2 regions of the Pseudoxanthomonas sp. SORGH_AS_0997 genome follow, and region 2 is predicted to be linked to the other one. Evidence: predicted binding sites of a transcription regulator. Region 2 holds the regulator's gene; the other holds the start of a gene.

Region 1 (5,760 bases), 1.8 Mb from region 2:
GGATGCGCCCGCGTTCGACGGCGATCGCGCGGCCTTCGTCGAGGCCGTGCGCAAGGCGCTGTACCTGAGCAAGATCGTGTCCTATGCGCAGGGCTTCGCGCAGATGCGCGCGGCCTCGGACGAATACGGCTGGGACCTGCAGTACGGCCAGATCGCCAGCATCTTCCGCGCCGGCTGCATCATCCGTGCGCGCTTCCTGCAGAAGATCACCGACGCCTACGCGGCCGACGCCAAGCTGGCCAACCTGCTGCTGGCGCCGTACTTCCAGAAGATCGCCGCCGACTACCAGGGCGCGCTGCGCGAGGTGGTGGCCACGGCGGTCAAGGCCGGCATCCCGGTGCCGTGCTTCGCCTCGGCCATCGCCTATTACGACGGCTACCGCAGCGCGCGCCTGCCGGCCAACCTGATCCAGGCCCAGCGCGACTTCTTCGGCGCGCACACCTTCGAACGCGTCGATGCGCCGGGCAGCTTCCACGCCAGCTGGGGCGCGTGATTCGCGCGCCGGCGCGGCGGGCTGGCGAATATGTGATGCAGTTCAATAAATCTCGGCGTGCCTGCCGGAGGTATGCCTTCGCCTTGCGACTTTCGCCGCGTTTCGCGCGGCGCGCGTTTGCCGGACCATGACGCCCGTCGCGTTGCCTGCTCCGGTCCCATGCCCCTGTCCCGTCTGCTGCCTCCCGCCTTCCGCCTGCTGCTCGCACGTCATCGCCAGGCGCGCATGCTGCTCCTGCTGCTCATCGGCCTGCCGCTGGCGCAGGCCTTCGCCGCCGCGCCGGCCACGCTGAAGGTGATGAGCTTCAACGTGCGCACGCCGGCGGACACCAACGAGAACCGCTGGGAGAACCGCCGCGACCTGCTCGCACGCGTGCTCACCGAGCAGGCGCCGGACGTGATGGGCACCCAGGAGCTGGTCAGGCGCCAGGCCGACGATCTGGCCGCGCGCCTGCCGCAGTACGCCTGGTTCGGCCAGGGCCGGCGCGGCGGCGACGAAGACGAGCACATGGGCGTGTTCTATCGCAAGGACGCGCTCAAGGTGCTGGATTCGGGCAACTTCTGGCTGTCTGATACGCCGGAGGTGCCGGGCAGCATCAGCTGGGGCCATCCGCTGCCGCGCATGGTGACCTGGGCGCGCTTCGAGCGGATCGCCGATGGGCGCACCTTCGTGCTCTACAACACCCACTTCCCTTACCGCGACCAGGACGAGGCCGCGCGGGTGAAGTGCGCGCAGCTGATCGCGCAGCGGCTCAAGGCGCTGCCGGCCGACGAGCCGATCGTGCTGACCGGCGATTTCAACACCACGCCGGACTCCGCGCCGCACGCCACCCTGACCGCGCTGCTGCATGACAGCTGGGAAACGGCGCCCTCGCGCAGCGGGCCGGACCGCACGTTCCACGACTTCACCGGCACGCCGGACAAGCGCATCGACTGGATCCTCTACCGCGGCCTGCAGCCGCTGACGGTAGCCACGCTGACCGACCACGACGGCGCGCGCTATCCGTCCGATCACTTCCCGGTGATGGCGACCTTCGCCTTCCCGGCGCGGGCCGCCGCCAAGCCCTGAGCGAAGCCCGGCCGGCCTGACCGGGCCGGCTCGCACACGGATCGCACGCCGGACTGCAGATCGGCTGGCGCCAGCCGATACCATGGTCGTCCGCCGCGTGGCGGCGCTTATTGCCAAGCCCATGACCTCCGACCTGGCGTCGCGTCTTCCCCGGCTGCTGTGCCTGGTCCTGCTGCTGGTCCTCGGGCTGGCCGCCTGCGCGCCGGCGTCGCAGCCGCGGGCCTTCGTGGTGTCCGGCCAGCCGGCGCTGGCCGAGGAACACATCGATCCCTGCCGCCACCAGCACCGCCCCGGCCATGTGCGCATTCCGCTGGCGCCGCCCGTCGGCGGCTGGCCGGGCACGCCGCAGGCGGCGCTGGCGATGAACATCTACCAGGGCCAGGTGGAGATCCGCCACGGCACGCGCGAGCGCTGCGGCACGCCGCTGGACGCGCGCACGCTGGACTCGCGCTTCCGCACCGGCATGGGCACGGTGCTGGTGCCGCCGCGCGGCAACCTGCAGCCGATCGAGGTCGAGTTCGACCAGGCGGCGCTGCCGCTGTGGCGGCCGATCGTGATGCTGGGCGAACCGGCCGTGGTGCAGCGCCAGGACACGCTGCGCTTCTCGATGCGGGTGGCCTGCCTGGCGGTGGTGCTGTCGCTGGTGCTGTCCTGCCTGCTCACCTTCATCGCCACGCGCGAGCGCGCCTTCCTGTCCGCGGCGATCGGCGCGGTGACCTTCGCGCTGTGGATCGCCCTGCTGTCCGGGCTGTGGACCTATCCGCGGCCCTGGCTGCCGCTGGACGAGGCGTTGGCGCTGCGGCTGATCGCCGCCCTGCCGACGGCGATGATCGGCCTGACCCTGCGCATGCTGCGCGATCCGGGCAAGGCCTCGTCGCGCGTGTATCGGCTCGCCGGCGTGGTCTCGGTGGCGTTCCTGCTGCTGTCGGCGGTGGTGCTGGTGCTGCCCGAGGCGGCCCTGCGGACCATCTGGCTGCTCGATGGCGTCGGCTTCGTGGCGCTGTGCGTGCTGCTGGCCGCACGCGCGGTGCTGGCGCTGGTCCGCCGACAACCTGGTGGGATGATCACGCTGGCATGCCTGGCGCCACTGCTGCTCGCCACCGGGCTTGAGCTGTTCGCGCCTACCCTTCTGGCGTTGTGGGAAGTGGAGACGCTGATGGTGACCGGCGTCTGGCTCGGCCTGACCGCCAGCATGGCCCTGACCCTGCGCCTGGGCAGCCTGCGCCAGCAGCGCGACCAGATGCGCCTGCTGGCGCAGACCGACGCGCTGACCGGGTTGCCCAACCGCCGCGCGGCGCTGGAACGGCTGGCCCAGGCGCGCGCCGGCGCCCAGCAGGAGGGCCGGCTGCTGACGGTGTGCTTCCTGGACATCGACCACTTCAAGGACATCAACGACCGCTACGGCCATGACGTGGGCGACCGCGTGCTGGAGCGCGTGGCGGCGACCCTGCGCGCGGTGTTCCGTGGCCAGGACTATGTCGCGCGGATGGGCGGCGAGGAGTTCCTGGTCATGCTGCCCGACGCCGAGCCGGCGCATGCCCTGCGGCGCATCGACGCGCTGCGCGAACCGCTCGATGCGATCGCCCGGGATCTGGGACTGCCCGAGCTGCGCGTCACGCTCAGCACCGGCATCACCGGGCTGCTGCCGCAGGACCGCGACACGCGCGGTCTGCTGCAGCGCGCCGACGCGGCCATGTATGCCGCCAAGCGCGCCGGGCGCGATCGGGCGACGCTGGCGGAGGTCGGCTAGGCGCCGCCAACTGCGCCGCGGCGGCGGCGTGCCTCGCTTGACCTGACAGGCAGTCGCGCGGCTGCGGTCGCGGGTTGCCGTGAAGCTCGCGTGCTCGTCCGAGCCTCGCCCGCTGGCCGGATGGCGACCGCTGGCGGCGGTGCCGAACGGGCAGATCGAGGGTGGCGAAGCGACCGACGCAAAAAACGGCGGGTGGGACGCGATTCAGCGTCTCTGTCGCGAACGTCGGCCAACGTTGCATGATGGTGTCGCGTCGGAGTGAAGTCTGGATGACGGTTCGGGCTCCGGCGGGGTTCGTGAGAATTCCTGAACAGGCTGGTCGGTCGCGGTCTGTACCGTGGTCGCCAGCGCTCAACACAAGGAGAGTGCAATGGCTTTTTTCCATCTCTATGGACGCAATACCGAACGGCTGTACTTCGTCACCTCGGGCGACGACACCATCTGCGTGACGGCCGATGGCACGGCGTCGCTGTGCCACGACGCCGACCTGCTGACCATGCGCTGCGCGCCGGTGTCGCATCTGGAAGACAACCCGGTCGCGCTGGCCGCGTGCCGCGCCGCGGTCGCCTATGCCAAGGCCAACGGGCTGGAGATCGACGCATCCGACGCGTTCTACGAATGAGCGCGACGCGGCGTGTGCTGTCCTGGCCGTCAGCGGCGTGACGGGCCCGCCGCGGTGGCGATGCTAAAACCTTGGGTCGACTTCAACCGCAGCCGGAGCGCTCCCATGGAAACGCAGGAACTCTTCCGCGGCCGCCTGATCGACCACCTGCATCTGGTCGTGCGCGACCTGCATGCCAGCCAGGATTTCTACAGCGCCGTGCTCGGCGCGCTGGGCATCCCGATCGGCGGCACCGGGCCGGGCTTCTTCTGGGCGGACGAGTTGTTCGTCTCCAGCGCCGACAGCCCGGCGGCCACTGGCGAACTCACCGGACGCCATCACCTGGCCTTCCAGGCGCGCGATACGGCCATGGTCGATGCCTTCCACAAGGTCGCCCTGGCCCACGGCGGCCGCGACCACGGCGCGCCAGGGCTGCGGCCCTACCACCCGGGGTATTACGCGGCCTTCGTCTTCGACCCCGATGGCAACAACATCGAGGCGGTCTTCCACGGCCCGGCCGAACGCAGCGCCGAGGCGGTGCGGATCACTTTTCCGCAATGAGCTCGACCCGGAACGGCAGGTTGGCGGTGGCCGCATGTCCCTGGCCATCGCGGACCTCGACGAACAGCCGGTAGTTGCCGGGCGCCTGCGGTGCGACCAGGCGCATCGCGCCATTGGCCGTGTCGCTGATGGCCACATCGACCTGGGCGGGGACGGTTTCCGGGTCGCCGCCGACGCTGGTGGCCTGGCTCTCGCGCAGGACGGTCCAGCGATAGTCCAGGGCATCGCCATCGGGATCCTGCGCGGGCGCCGACGCGGTATGCGCGCTGCCCGGCGCCAGAGTGACGCTGGCGCGCGCGCCCTGCCCGTCGATCGTCGGCGCCTGGATCGACGGCGCACGGTTGCGCGGCCAGTGGCCGGTCCACAGCCACTGCAAGGTATCCACCGCCGGCGTGGTGGTGCCGTCCGGCAGGAACAGGCCATACCAGGTCGGCGTGCGCTCCTGCTTCTGCCCCCACAGGAACACGAACGACCCCAGCCCCTGGCGCTTGTCGGCCTGGATGACCTGGCGGTAGCGCTGCGCCAGCAGCCGCGCCTTGTCGGTGGACGTGTCCTCGATCGGCGCGCCCCAGGCGGTGAGCGGGCTCTCCCAATGGCCGGTCGGTCCCCATTCGGTGACGAGGTAAGGGCCGGTCCACTGGCTCTGGCGAAGCTTCTCCGGCAGCCGGTCGAGGTCGCCGTAGAGCTGGATGCCGATCAAGTCCAGCGCGGGCGCGCGCGCCTTGATCGCCTCGACCAGCGGCTTGTCCAGGCCCGCCACCGTGGTCATCACCGGATGATTCGGATCGAGCTGGTGAATCATGTCGGCCAGCGCGCCCACGGCGTTCCAGACGCGCGGGTTGGTCGATTCCAGGTTCAACTCGTTGCCGACCACCCACATCAGCACGGCGGGATGGTCCTTCCAGGCGAGCACCTCGCCGCGAATACGCGCGCGCTGTGCCTCCACGGCGCCGGCGTCGTCGTAATCGAACTCATGCCGCTCGCGCGCGACCTCGATGCCCATCGCCACCTTCAGGCCCTTGGCCTGCGCGTGGTCCAGCATCGCTTTCACCCGGACGGTGTCGGCGCCGGTCTGCCAGGTGCGGAAGGCATTGCCGCCGCGCGCGGCCAGCGCATCCTGCTCGCGCGCGTCGCCGCGCATGCCGGCGCCGCGGACGTAGAACGGTTGGCCGTCCACCAGCAGCACGAAGCCTTCCGGCCGCTCGACGATCCGCACCTGCGCCGGCCGTTCGGCCCGCGCTTGGGCCTGCGCCAGCGGCACACTCGCCAGCAACAGCGCCAGCACCC
Region 2 (5,760 bases):
CGGCCACGCGCGAAAAGCCCCCCTCCCCAACCCTCCCCTGCGCTACGCGCAAGGGAGGGGGCAGATCAGTTGGGCTCACGCTTCCTGCGATCCCGAATCCCCAATCCCCGCCCCACCCGCGGCACAACTCCTGCATGAGTCCAACCAAGCGTGATGCCGGAGGGCCGGCAGCGCAGGAGACCACCGCCCGATGAACATCAAGAGTTTCGTTGCCAGCGACATGCGCACCGCGCTGCGGATGATCCGCGACGCGCAGGGGCCGGACGCGGTGATCCTGTCCAGCCGGCCGGTGGCCGGCGGCATCGAAGTGGTCTCGGCCACCGAGTACGACCAGGCCGCGCTGACCCGCGCCATGCGCGCGGCGGGCGCCGACCCGGCCGATGTCAGCCCGGCCGCGCTGTCGGCGCTGGCTCAGCAGCAGTTGCCCGCCGGGATCCCGGCATCCGTCGGAATCCCGGCGCAGCCGGTCGCCGCCGCCCAGCCGATCTCCGCACCGCCGCCGCCGAGCGCGCAGCCCGATCCGGCCGCCGCCTTCGCCGCGGTCATGGACAAGGCCCGCCCCGCAACGCACGGCGCCGACTCGCTGCTGGCACGCGCCCGCGCGCGCCTGCTCGGCCAGCCCGCCGAACCGGCGCCGGCCGCCGAGTCCGCCCCGGTCCACGTCACCGCACCCGATACCACCGCCCAGGTCGACGTGCAAGATTTCGCCGCCGCCCTGCGCGCGCGCCTTGCCGAAAGCGAGGCCCAGGCCACCGTCACCCTGGACATGACCCGCCCCGCGCAGCCGATCACCGCCGCGCCGGTGGCCGAGTCCGCGACCCCGGTTATCGAAGCCCCGACCGAAACCGCCCGCCCCGCCCTGGCGCTGGTGCCCGGCATCGAGACCGACCCGGCCATCGTCGCCATGCGCGAGGAAATGGCCCGCATGCGCGCGTTGATGGAGGCGCAGATGGAGCAGCTCTCGCTCGAACGCCTGCGCGGCTCGCCGGCGCGCGCGGCCGCCTTCGACGCCCTGACCGGCTACGGCTGCGAGCAGGCCCTGGCCCAGGCCGTGGCCCTGCGCGTGGACCCGTCCCTGCCGCTGGCCGAGGTCAGCGCGGCGATGCTGGCCGAACTGGCCGACAGCCTCAGCATCTGCGCCAGCGAGACCATCGACGAAGGCGGCGTGATCGCCCTGGTCGGCCCCACCGGCGCCGGCAAGACCACCACCGCGGCCAAGCTGGCCGCGCGCTTCGCCGCCCGCCACCGCGCCCGTGACGTAGCCCTGATCACCACCGACTGCGAGCGCCCCGGCGCGCACGAACAGCTGCAGGCCTACGGCCGCAAGCTCGGCATCACCGTGTGCGAGGCGCGCGGCATCGGCGGCCTGCAGCTGGCGCTGGAACAGCTGGCCGACTATCCGCTGGTGCTGGTGGACACCACCGGCTACGCGCCGACCGACCGCGCGCTGTTCAACCAGATCCTGTGGCTGCGCGCGACCACCAAGGTGCGCAGCCTGCTGGTGCTGCCGGCCAACGGCCACGCCCAGGACATGGGCGAGGTCATCCGCCGCTACCGCCCGGCCGCGCCGGAAGGCCTGATCCTGACCAAGCTGGACGAGACCGGCTACCTGGGCAGCGCCCTGTCGGTGGCCGCGCGCACCGCCATGCCCATCGCCTACACCACCAACGGCCAGCGCATCGACAGCGACATCGACGCCGCCGACGCCCTGTCCATCGCCCAGGCGATGGAAAGCGCGCGCCGCAGCAGCGATGTGGCCACCCACGGCATCGAGACCCGCCATGCAGTCGCCTGATCCCCGCGCCCCGCGCATTCCCCGCGTCATCGCCGTGGCCAGCGGCAAGGGCGGCGTGGGCAAGACCACGACCTCGATCAACCTGGCCGCGGCCATGGTCAACGCCGGCCAGCGCACGCTGCTGCTGGATACCGACCTGGGCCTGGCCAACGCCGATGTGATGCTGGGCCTGTCCCCGCGCTTCACCCTGGCCGATGTGTTCGCCGGCAAGTGCACGCTGGCCGACACGCTGCTGGAAGGCCCGGGTGGCCTGCTGGTGGTGCCGGCCGCCTCGGGCAAGCAGCACATGGCCCAGCTGACGCCGGCCGAGCACACCGGCCTGATCCACGCCTTCTCCGAGCTGGACGTGCCGCTGGACGTGATGGTGATCGACAACGCCGCCGGCATCGCCGATGGCGTGCTGACCTTCTGCCAGGCCGCGCACGACGTGGTGGTGGTGGTCTGCGACGAACCGGCCTCCATGACCGATGCCTACGCGCTGATCAAGGTGCTGGGCCGCGACCGCGGCGTGCGCCGGGTGCATGTGCTGGCCAACCAGGTCGGCGATGCGACCGAGGGCCCGGCGCTGTTCGCCAAGCTCGAACGCGTGGTCGGCCGCTTCCTGGACATCACCCTGAACTACCTCGGCGCGGTGCCGCGCGACGAATGGCTGCGCCGCGCGGTGCAGCGCCAGGAGGCCGTCGTGGACGCCTTTCCCTCGGCGCCCTCGGCCATCGCCTTCCGCGACATGGCCCGCCGCGCGCGCCAGTGGCAGCAGCCCACCGCGCCGCGCGGCCATGTCGAATTCTTCCTCGAACGCCTGGTCGGCCAGCCCGCCCAAGGGAGCCCGGCATGAACCTCATGGCCGCTGCCCAGTACCGCGCCCACCAGCAGGGCTCGCCCGCCGAGATCGTCGAGCGGCACGGCGAACTGGTGCGCCGCATCGCCCACCACCTGGCCGCGCGCCTGCCGGCCAGCGTGGAGATCGACGACCTGATCCAGGCCGGCATGCTGGGCCTGATCGACGCGGCCCGGAACTTCCAGAACGACCAGGGCGCCACCTTCGAGACCTACGCCTCCATCCGCATCCGCGGGGCGATGATCGACGAGATGCGCCGCGGCGACTGGACCCCGCGCTCGGTGCACCGCAACTACCGCGAGATGGTCTCGGCCGTGCGCCAGGTCGAACAGGCCACCGGCCGCGCCGCGACCGCCGCGCAGGTGGCGGCGGTCATGCAGATCCCGCTGGACGAGTACCACCATCTGGTCGAGGACGCCGCCCGCGGCCAGCTCACCAGCCTGGACGCGCACATCGCCGAACACGACGGCGAGGCGCGCCTGGCCGGCGCCGACAGCGCCACCCCGGCGCGGGCCTTCGAGCAGACCGCCTTCCGCGACGCCCTGGCCGAGGCCATCGCCGGCCTGCCCGAGCGCGAGGCGATGGTGCTCTCGCTGTACTACGAACAGGAGCTCAACCTGCGCGAGATCGGCGCGGTGCTGTCGGTCAGCGAATCGCGCGTCTGCCAGATCCACGGCCAGGCCGTGATCCGCCTGCGCGCCCGCCTGGGCGAATGGAAGCGCGAGCCGGCGGAGGTCGACTGAGGGTGGCTGTTTGGGGGGGTGCTGAAAGCCGAAGAGCTAGAAGCTGCAAAGCTAGAAGCTGAAGAGCTGAAGAGCCGAAGAGCCCCCCTCCCAACCTCCCCCTTCGCTGCGCGAAAGGGGAGGGGCAGAACGCGAAAGGGGGGCAGATTGCCTGGTGGGACCCGCCATGGCGGCTCCCACTTGTAGAGCGGAGCTTGCTCCGCTGGGGCTTTCCCCACGAACCGAACCAAGAGCAGCGGAGCGAGCTCCGCTCTACAGACGGGCGGCCGCTAGATTTGAGAGACAGTTGGCTCCCACGACAGCAAGCCACTCCCAGCAAAGCCCGAAGCCGGCTCCTGCCTTTCGCGGGAGCGATAGCCTCAGCCATTTCAATGGCCGCGCGCGGTCTGCCCCCTCCCTTTGGCCGCAGGCCAAGGGAGCTCGAAGTCGCGGCTAGCGACTGAGGGGGAGGGGTGCTCTTCGCGGTGAACCTGAAGATCCCCGCATCCCAACTCCCTTGCTGCGCAAAGGGACGGCGCGATTTCAGCCACATCAAGAAACCGCGCACTGCATCACGCCGCGACAGTGATCCATCGCGGAGCCGCGCCATGAGCCTGGCGCGTATCTTGCAACACAGGGTCAGCCGCAACGCATCCCAGGTGCATGAGGCGCGCGCATCGCGCGCGCCTCATCCCGCCTGTCGCGCCGCGTGCGAAAAACCTCTCTTCAGGAATCCGGCGCGCGGCCGTCATACAGATCATGGACAAGCTCAGCCTCGTTGGTGCCATTCTCGCGCTGGTCGCGCTGCTGCTCGGCAGCGTGCTCAAGGGCGCCGGCATCGAAAGCCTGTGGTCGCCGGCCGCGTTCGTGATCGTGGTCATCGGCACCTTCGCCTCGATCATGCTGCAGACCCATATGTCCACCTTCCTGCTGGCCTTCAAGCTGGTCAAATGGGTGTTCATGCCACCCGCGCAGGACCGCGCCGGCGTGCTGGCCAAGATCGTCGAGTGGTCCAACACCGCGCGCAAGCAGGGCCTGCTCGGCCTGGAGGCGCAGGTCAAGGAGCAGGACGACGCCTTCATCAAGAAGGGCCTGCAGATGGTGGTCGACGGCATCGAGCCCGAGTCGATTCGCAACGTGCTGGAGACCGACATGCACCACCAGCAGACCCGCGACACCGCCGCGGCCAAGGTGTTCGAGGGCATGGGCATCTACGCGCCCACGCTGGGCATCATCGGCGCGGTGCTGGGCCTGATCGCGGTGATGAAGAACCTCGCCGACCCGTCCAAGCTGGGCCACGGCATCGGCGCGGCGTTCACCGCCACCATCTACGGCATCGGCATGGCCAACCTGATGTTCCTGCCGGTGGCGGCCAAGCTCAAGGCGCTGATCGCCGAACAGAACGAGTCCCGTGAGATGATCCTCGAGGGCCTGATCGCCATCGCGCAGGGCGAAAACCCGCGCAACATCGAATCCCGACTGTCGGTCTACGTGGCGCACTAGAACACAAGGACGACCTCCCCCCATGGCGCGCAAGCACCAGCACGAAGACCACGTCAACCATGAGGCCTGGGCGATCCCCATGGGCGACCTCATGACGTTGCTGCTGGCCTTCTTCGTGGTGATGTACGCGATCTCCTCGGTCAACGAGGGCAAGTTCCGCGCGGTGTCCGACGCGCTCAACGCCGAGTTCGGCGGCCCGCCGCGCTCGGTCTCGCCGGTGCAGCTGGGCAAGCACCAGCTGCTGGGCTCCTCCTTCGACCGTCCCTCGCTGGCGACCTCGGCCGCGCGCATCGGCCCGGCCCCGGCCAGCCAGCTGATGCAGGCCAAGATGCGTCAGGCGCTGGACGCGCCGCGCTACGGCCAGTCCACCGTCGGCATGACGCCCACCGCGTTCGACGCCACCGCGAGCCGGGGCCCGGGCATCGGCGGCGGCCAGCTGGGCGCGGTCGGCGAGAACATCCAGGCCGTGCTCTCCGACCTGGTGGCCAAGCACCAGGTCACCGTGCGCCGCGGCGAGAACTATCTGGAAGTGGAGATCCAGAGCGACATCCTGTTCCCAAGCGGCGTGGCCACGCCCAGCCCGGTGGCCGCCTCGACCGTGCAGCGCGTGGCCGAGGTGCTGCGCGACGTGCCCAACGCGGTGCGCGTGGAGGGCTATACCGACGATCAGCCCATCGCCACGGCGCAGTTCGCCTCCAACTGGGAGCTGTCGGCCGCGCGCGCGGCCAGCGTGGTCCACGTGCTGACCCAGACCGGCGTGTCGCCGGCGCGGCTGGCGGTGGTGGGCTACGGGCAGTTCCAGCCGGTCGCCGACAACGCCACCGCACAGGGCCGCAACGCCAACCGCCGCGTGGTGCTGGTGATCCTGGCCACGCCCAACGGCGGCCGCCCGCGCGGCCCGG

Evidence for each region. The regulator FliA, encoded in region 2, starts transcription of late flagellar genes. The targets are predictions, from matches to a motif close to TAAAGTTTNNCNNNCNNNGGCCGATAA.
Region 1: QE438_RS10850 (GGDEF domain-containing protein) is a predicted target of FliA. The motif match lies at 1,616-1,642, and genes of this name have one in related genera.

The regions. Positions count from the first base shown of each region.
Region 1 covers NZ_JAVIZI010000001.1:2,477,431-2,483,190, forward strand. Annotated here, with positions in the region: gene gndA (NADP-dependent phosphogluconate dehydrogenase) at 1-493, shown strand, start outside; gene QE438_RS10845 (endonuclease/exonuclease/phosphatase family protein) at 719-1,561, shown strand; gene QE438_RS10850 (GGDEF domain-containing protein) at 1,683-3,311, shown strand; gene QE438_RS10855 (hypothetical protein) at 3,682-3,933, shown strand; gene QE438_RS10860 (VOC family protein) at 4,039-4,473, shown strand; gene QE438_RS10865 (glycoside hydrolase family 2 TIM barrel-domain containing protein) at 4,457-5,760, opposite strand, start outside.
Region 2 covers NZ_JAVIZI010000001.1:4,252,427-4,258,186, reverse strand. Annotated here, with positions in the region: gene flhF (flagellar biosynthesis protein FlhF) at 191-1,795, shown strand; gene QE438_RS18580 (MinD/ParA family protein) at 1,782-2,630, shown strand; gene QE438_RS18575 (RNA polymerase sigma factor FliA) at 2,627-3,376, shown strand; gene QE438_RS18570 (flagellar motor protein) at 4,115-4,858, shown strand; gene motD (flagellar motor protein MotD) at 4,881-5,760, shown strand, end outside.